DNA from 3 places in the Nonomuraea sp. B10E15 genome. Region 2 is predicted to be linked to each of the others. Evidence: riboswitches for the same ligand, from Rfam matches in the RefSeq annotation. Region 2 holds a riboswitch; each other region holds the start of a gene.
What was found. A riboswitch is a leader RNA that binds a small molecule or an ion and turns the genes downstream of it on or off. The one in region 2 is predicted to bind cobalamin.
Positions count from the first base shown of each region.

Region 1: linked by a shared signal. The riboswitch ahead of cobN (cobaltochelatase subunit CobN) and the one ahead of ABGB14_RS13750 (ribonucleoside-diphosphate reductase subunit alpha) in region 2 are both predicted to bind cobalamin.
Region 3: linked by a shared signal. The riboswitch ahead of ABGB14_RS37405 (ABC transporter substrate-binding protein) and the one ahead of ABGB14_RS13750 (ribonucleoside-diphosphate reductase subunit alpha) in region 2 are both predicted to bind cobalamin.

Region 1 covers NZ_JBDPMB010000019.1:106,572-108,826, forward strand. The annotation lists gene cobN (cobaltochelatase subunit CobN) at 1-957, opposite strand, end outside; cobalamin riboswitch at 1,042-1,230, opposite strand; gene cobG (precorrin-3B synthase) at 1,286-2,255, shown strand, end outside.
Region 2 covers NZ_JBDPMB010000003.1:174,425-176,679, reverse strand. The annotation lists gene ABGB14_RS13755 (tripartite tricarboxylate transporter substrate-binding protein) at 1-479, shown strand, start outside; cobalamin riboswitch at 484-679, shown strand; gene ABGB14_RS13750 (ribonucleoside-diphosphate reductase subunit alpha) at 798-2,255, shown strand, end outside.
Region 3 covers NZ_JBDPMB010000019.1:97,073-99,327, reverse strand. The annotation lists gene ABGB14_RS37415 (CbtA family protein) at 1-601, opposite strand, end outside; gene ABGB14_RS37410 (CbtB-domain containing protein) at 610-798, opposite strand; cobalamin riboswitch at 829-958, opposite strand; cobalamin riboswitch at 1,036-1,161, shown strand; gene ABGB14_RS37405 (ABC transporter substrate-binding protein) at 1,319-2,255, shown strand, end outside.

The DNA.
Region 1 (2,255 bases), on a different contig from region 2:
GACCAGGCGGCGCTCGGCGGGCGGGGTGTGCCGCAGCAGGCCGTGCCGTACGGCGATGCCCGCCACCCGGGCGGCCCGCTCGGCGTCGGCGGCGTAGACGGTGAGCCCGTCCTGGTCGACCTCCTTGAACGAGAACGGCACCGTGATGATCCGCCCGTCGAACTCGGGGATCGCCACCTGGGAGGCGGCGTCGAGCGGCGAGAGCCCGTCGTCGTTCTCCTCCCATGCCTGCTTCGAGGTGGTCAGGCAGAGTCCCTGCAGGATCGGCACGTCCAGCGCGGCGAGCGCGCCGACGTCCCAGGCTTCGTCGTCTCCCCCGGCGCCCGCCGTGGCCGGGCGGGAGCCGCCCGCCGCGAGCACGGTCACCACCAGCGCGTCGGCCGCGCCCAGCGTGGCGAGCAGTTCGGGCTCCGCGGTGCGCAGCGAGGAGCAGTAGACCGGCAGCGCCTGCCCGCCCGCCGCTTCGATGGCCGTGCAGAGCGTCTCGACGAACGCGGTGTTACCGGCCATGTGATGCGCGCGGTAGTACAGCACGCCCACCACCGGTCCGCTTCGGGAGCCGGTGACGCGCTCCAGCCGTCCCCAGGAGGGCGCCGGCGCGGGCGGCGCGAACCCGTGCCCTGTCAGCAGGACGGTGTCCGACACGAACGCGTGCAGCTCGGCCAGGTTCGCCGGTCCGCCATGGGCCAGGTAGGCGTGTGCTTCGGCGCAGACGCCACCGGTGACCGTGGACAGCTCCATCAGCTCGGCGTCCGGGGCCTGCTCCCCGCCGAGGACCACCACCGGGCGCGGCTGCGCCAGCAGCGCGTCCAACCCCGCTTCCCAGGCCCTGCGCCCGCCCAGCAGGCGAACCACGACCAGGTCGACGCCGTCGAGCAGCTCCGGCAGATCCTCGGCCGCCAGCCTGGCGGGGTTGCCCCATCGGTAGGCCGCGCCGCTGGCCCGGGCGCTCAGCAAGTCTGTGTCAGAGGTCGAGAGCAGCAGAACGGTATGGCTGTCGCCAGGCACGGCGCATCCTCCCTCGGGGTCCTCGCCCCGGTCGCGGGTGTCGCGACAGCAGGAGTCTCCTGGCTCCCGGATCAGCGCTCACCCCGGCCTTCCCACCCGTCGCCGGGTAGTGGCCTGTGGTGGGGTTCGCTCCCCGGTCACAGTGGCGGGACCGCGCCGGTTTCGCACCGGCTTCCTCCCTTTGCCATCGCCTACCCGGGAGCCTACGGCAGGAGCCACCCTTGCCAGAAGTGGCGTTACCATCCTCTTCGTGTCCATAGCCGACTTTTCCGGACGGGTGCGCCCTGACGCCTGTCCGGGAGCGCTACAGATGCACGACGCCGCCGACGGCCCCCTGGCCCGCGTCCGCCTGCCCGGCGGCGCCGTCACCGCCGCCCAGCTCCGCGAGATCGCGGCCTGCGCGGACGAGCTCGGTTCCGGCGTGATCGAACTGACCTCGCGGGCGAACGTGCAGGTGCGCGCGCTGCGCTCGGCATCCGCCTTCGCCGGGCGGATCGCGTCCGCGGGCCTGCTGCCGTCCGCCGCGCACGAACGAGTCCGCAACATCGTCGCCTCACCGTTGAGCGGGCGAGGCTCCGGAGGGTTGCTCGACACCCAGCCGATGGTAGATGCCCTCGATCAGGCGCTGTGCGCACGTGCGCGCCTCGCCGAGTTGCCGGGACGGTTCCTGTTCGCGCTGGACGACGGCACGGGAGACGTGACCGGGCTCGGCGCGGACGTCACCTTCACGGCTGCGGGCTCACACCACGGGCGGGTGCTGCTGGCGGGCTCGGACCTCGGGCTCGCCGCGCGCTCGTACGCCGCGATCCCCCTCATGATCGCCGTGGCCGAGGCGTTCCTCGACGAGCGGGCCTCGCACGCGGCATGGAGGATCCGCGAGCTGGAGGACGGCCCCCGGCGGATCGCCGCCCGTCTGACCGGCTCCGCACCCGAGCTGCCCGGCGTCCCGGCCGGATCGCGCGATTCGCCCGCCACCAGGCGCGCCGGACGCATTACCCAGCGGGACGGCCGCATCGCGCTCGAAGCTCTGGTGCCGCTCGGCCGGTTGACGCCTGCCCAGGCTTGGGCGCTCGCGAACGGCGGACCCGTTGTGCGGCTCACTCCCTGGCGAACCGCCGTACTGCTGGACCTGTCCCCCGAGGAAGCGGATCGCGCGGCGAAGACGCTCGAAGAGGCCGGGCTCGTCGTCGACCCGGCGTCGCCATGGGCGGGCGTCACCGCCTGCACCGGCCGCCCGGGCTGCGCCA
Region 2 (2,255 bases):
GGCAGGTCGACTACACCGGCTACCCCAGCCGCCACGAGGTCGTCGCCGCGCTGTCGTCCGGCAAGGCGGTCGCCGCCGCCGGCCGGGTCGCGGAGTGGCGCACGATCATCGGGCGCGGCCGGATCAGGGCGCTCGCGGTGTCCTCGGCCGAGCGGGTGCCGGAGCTCGACGTTCCGACGCTGCTGGAATCCGGCGTACGGGTGGATTTCGTGGACTGGATCGCGGCCTTCGGCGCTCACGACATGCCGGAAGAGAGCCGCGAGTCGGCCGTCGGCATGTGCGACGAGGTGACCCGCTCGGCCGGCTGGGAGGCGGCCTGCCGGGCCGCCGGATGGGTCTCGATCCCGCTCACCGGCGACGACTTCGAGTTGTGGCTCGCCTCCGAGGTCCGGCGCACGCGCGAGGTGCTGCGGGACCTCGGGCTGGTCGACACGACCAAATCCACAATATGCAGGGGTGGTTGCGGGATCCGCCACTAGATGTAGGATCCTGGTCGTCGCTGGTTCGCCTCCCAGGAGGCGGAGTGAAAGGGAACCCGGTGCGATTCCGGGGCTGCCCCGCAGCGGTGAGCGGGAACGACCGCCGTCACATGCACTGGAGCGATCCGGGAAGCGACGGCCAGTAGGCGCCATGAGCACGCCCGCGAGCCCGAAGACCTGCCCGCGACGTGCCGGGTCATGCGCCCGGCGAGCAGTGTCCATGGCCTCGAGGGAGGGCCGGGGGCTGGTGCGGCCGTGGGTCCATGCCGCCGTGCTCTCGCGCGCCCTCACGGGGATGAGCTCGCGAGGAGAGAGCACGTGACGCAGATCGTCGATGTTGACCGCCGCCTGGCCATCGAGGAGGCCGCCGCCCGGGTGATCACCGATCCGGCCAGCTCCCGGATCGCCGCCGGCCTGCTGGCCGAGGAGATCGCCGACGAGGCGGCCGGGCACGGGGTGGGCTCGTTCTCCCAGTCGGTCGCGGCCACCCACGCGGCGGGGCTGATCCAGGACGGGCTGGCGGAGTTCGTCGCCGCGCACGCCGCCGAGCTGGACGCGCTGATCTGCGCGGAGGCGGACGGCCGGTTCGAGTATTTCGGGTTGCGCACGGTCTATGACCGCTACCTGCTGCGCCATCCCGAGACCCGTAAGGTGCTGGAGCGGCCGCAACACTTCTTCCTCCGCGTGGCCTGCGGGCTGGCGGAGTCGGTCGCCGAGGCGGCCGAGCTCTACGCGCTCATGTCCAGCCTGTCCTACCTGCCGAGCTCGCCCACCCTGTTCAACGCGGGCGCGCGCCGGCCGCAGCTGTCGTCGTGCTTCCTGCTCGACTCGCCGCGCGACGAGCTGGAGGGCATCTACGACCGCTACGGGCAGGTCGCCCGGCTCTCCAAGTACGCCGGCGGCATCGGCATCTCGTGGACCCGCGTACGCTCGCGCGGCTCCCTCATCAGGGGCACGAACGGCCACTCCAACGGCATCGTGCCCTGGCTGCGCACGCTCGACGCGTCGGTGGCGGCGGTCAACCAGGGCGGCCGGCGCAAGGGCGCGGCCTGCGTCTACCTGGAGACCTGGCATGCCGACATCGAGGAGTTCCTGGAACTGCGCGACAACACCGGTGAGGACGCCCGCCGCACCCACAACCTCAACCTGGCCAACTGGGTGCCCGACGAGTTCATGCGCCGCGTGGAGGCCGACGAGCCCTGGTCGTTGTTCGACCCCAAGGACACGCCCGACCTCACGGACCTGTACGGGGAGGAGTTCACCGCCGCCTACCGCGCGTACGAGGCGGCCGGGCGCCACGTCCGGCAGGTCCCCGCCAGGATCCTGTACGGCCGGATGATGCGCACCCTCGCCCAGACCGGCAACGGCTGGATGACCTTCAAGGACGCCGCCAACCGCACCTCCAACCAGACCGGCCGCCCCGGCAACGTCATCCACCTGTCCAACCTGTGCACCGAGATCCTCGAGGTCACGAGCGACGCGGAGACGGCCGTGTGCAACCTCGGCTCCGTCAACCTGGCCGCCTGCCTCGCGGACGGCGGTGTCGACTGGGAGCGGCTGCGCCGGACCGTACGCACGGCCGTGCGCTTCCTCGACCGCACCATCGACCTCGGCTTCTACCCGACGCCCGAGGCCGAGGCGGCCAACAGGCGGTGGCGGCCGATCGGGCTCGGTGTCATGGGCCTGGCCGACGTGTTCTTCGCGCTGCGGCTGCCGTTCGACTCGCCGGCCGCGCTGGAGCTGTCCACGCGGATCGCCGAGGAGATCGCGCTGGCC
Region 3 (2,255 bases), on a different contig from region 2:
CGTCGACCGTTGGCAACAGCGCCCAGGCGGCACCCACGGGGATGAGAAAGCCGATGACCGCCGCCACCCAGCGGGCCCACGGATCCGCGGTGACACGGCGGGCGGTGGCCACCGCGATCGCCGTCGCCGCCAGCCCGACGAGGATCATCACGAGGTAGAGCACCGTACGGCTGTTGATCGTCTCTGGGTCACCTACCGCCGGCGGGTTGGCCGGATACTTCACGAAGGGAACGAGGATGACCGCGACGAAGGCCGTTCCTGCCGCGGCGAGTGCCAGCAGCCCGTCGGAGCGCGGTCCCACCCGTCCGCGCAGGCCGGCGAACACGAGCGCGAACACGCCGCCCACGGCCAGCCCGTACAAGCCGGTGGCGAGGAAGAGCCCGGCCTTCTGCGCCGGCCTGCTGACCTCGGCCTCCTCGCCGTGGTTGTGCCCGGCCTCCTCGGCGGCGGGCGGCTCCGGTACCTCGGCCTGGGCCGCGGCCTCCTCCAGGGCGATCGCCGCATCGACGCGCGGCTCCCCGAAAGCGAAGGCGAATCCGCCCGCGATCAGTCCGGCCAGCAGCCCCACGAGCAGGCCTCTGACCAGGAAAGTGCGTACCATCCCGGCCCCTAGTGACAGGGCACGCCGAGCAGATGCCGCCCGTCGTGCATCAGCTCGTGCAGGAAGGCGCCCGTCTGGGAGACCGCGCCATTGTCCATCAGGACCAGGTAAGCGACGAGCAGCAGCACCGGCACCGCCAGCAGCCAGGGGCGCAGGCGTGGGAAGGGAATAGTGGACGGAGTGGTCAAACCACTCATACGAGCCTCCTCGGGGTGACGCGTCCCATAGCGAGGTCACGGCGGCCAAGCGACCTGGCTCCCGGGATCCACGTCCCGGATACAGTGGCGCGTCCGCACCGGCATCTCACCGGATTTCCCTTGGACAACCGTGAAATCTACCGGAACGTATCCTTTCCTCCCGTTCGCGTCAATGCACTCCAGCGGCCACCGGGCAAGGTGTGCGTATGAGACGATGCCGGACGTAGGCGACGGCGGAACGAGGAAGCCGGTGTGAATCCGGCGCGGTCCCGCCACTGTGATCGGTGAGCGAACCCCACGCAGGCCACTGCCCGTCAGGGTGGGAAGGCCGGGGCGAGCGTCGACCCGAGAGCCAGGAGACTCACGCGGTCGCCTCCTCGAAGAGATTGGGGCGGATCTCCCCAAGAGAGGACGGTGGTCGGCATGCCGCGAGCTCGGCATGACACTTTTCCCGCTGCCTGGCGTGCGGCCCTTCTCCAGCGATCCAGCCCTGTCATGCCGGTCAGGAAAGGTCCCGCCCATGACGAGCCGACGCTCGCTTCCCCTGTCGCTCATGGCGCTCGCCGTGCTGATCATCGGGCCGGTCGCCGGATGCGCCGATGCCCAGCAGGCCGCGCCACCACCGTCTGCCGAGACGTCCGCCGCCGGCTTCCCGGTCACCGTGACGAACTGCGGGGCGACCACCACGTACGAGCGTGCTCCGCAGCGGGCGGTCACGATGAACCAGCACGTCACCGAGATCATGCTGGCCCTCGGGCTGGAGACGTCGATGGCCGGCACGGCATTCCTCGATGACCGGATCCCGCAGGAGTACGAGACCGCCTACAACAGCGTCAAGGTCCTCGCCAAGGAGTACCCCTCGTACGAGTCGCTGCTGTCCGTCGAACCCGACTTCGTCTACGGCGGATTTCAGAGCGCCTTCGACGACAAGGAAGGACGAGGCCGCGCCACCCTGGCCAAGGCCGGTATCGACGCCTACCTCAACCTGGAAGCCTGCCCGTCCGGTCCGGTGACCATGGACCTCCTGGAGGAGGAGATCCGCACAGTCGGCCGGATCTTCGGCGTCAGCGACCGTGCCGAGCAGCGTGTCGCCGAGATGCGCGGCGTCCTGGACGGCGTCGAGACGAAGGTGGGCGAGGTCGAGCCGGTCAAGGTGTTCGTCTACGACAGCGGCGACAAGGCCGCCTTCACCGCCGGCGGCGCCGGAATCGGCAATGACATGATCACCCGGGCCGGCGGCGTCAACCTGTTCGCGGACCTGCCCAAGACGTTCGGTGACGTCTCCTTCGAGCAGGTCGCCGAACGCGCGCCGGAGGTGATCGTGATATACGACTACGGCGATCAGCCGGTGGCGGACAAGAAGAAGTTCCTGCTGAGCAACCCGGCGCTCAAGGACGCGCCCGCGATCAAGAACCAACGCTTCGCGGTGCTCCCGCTGTCGTCCACGCTGCTGGGAG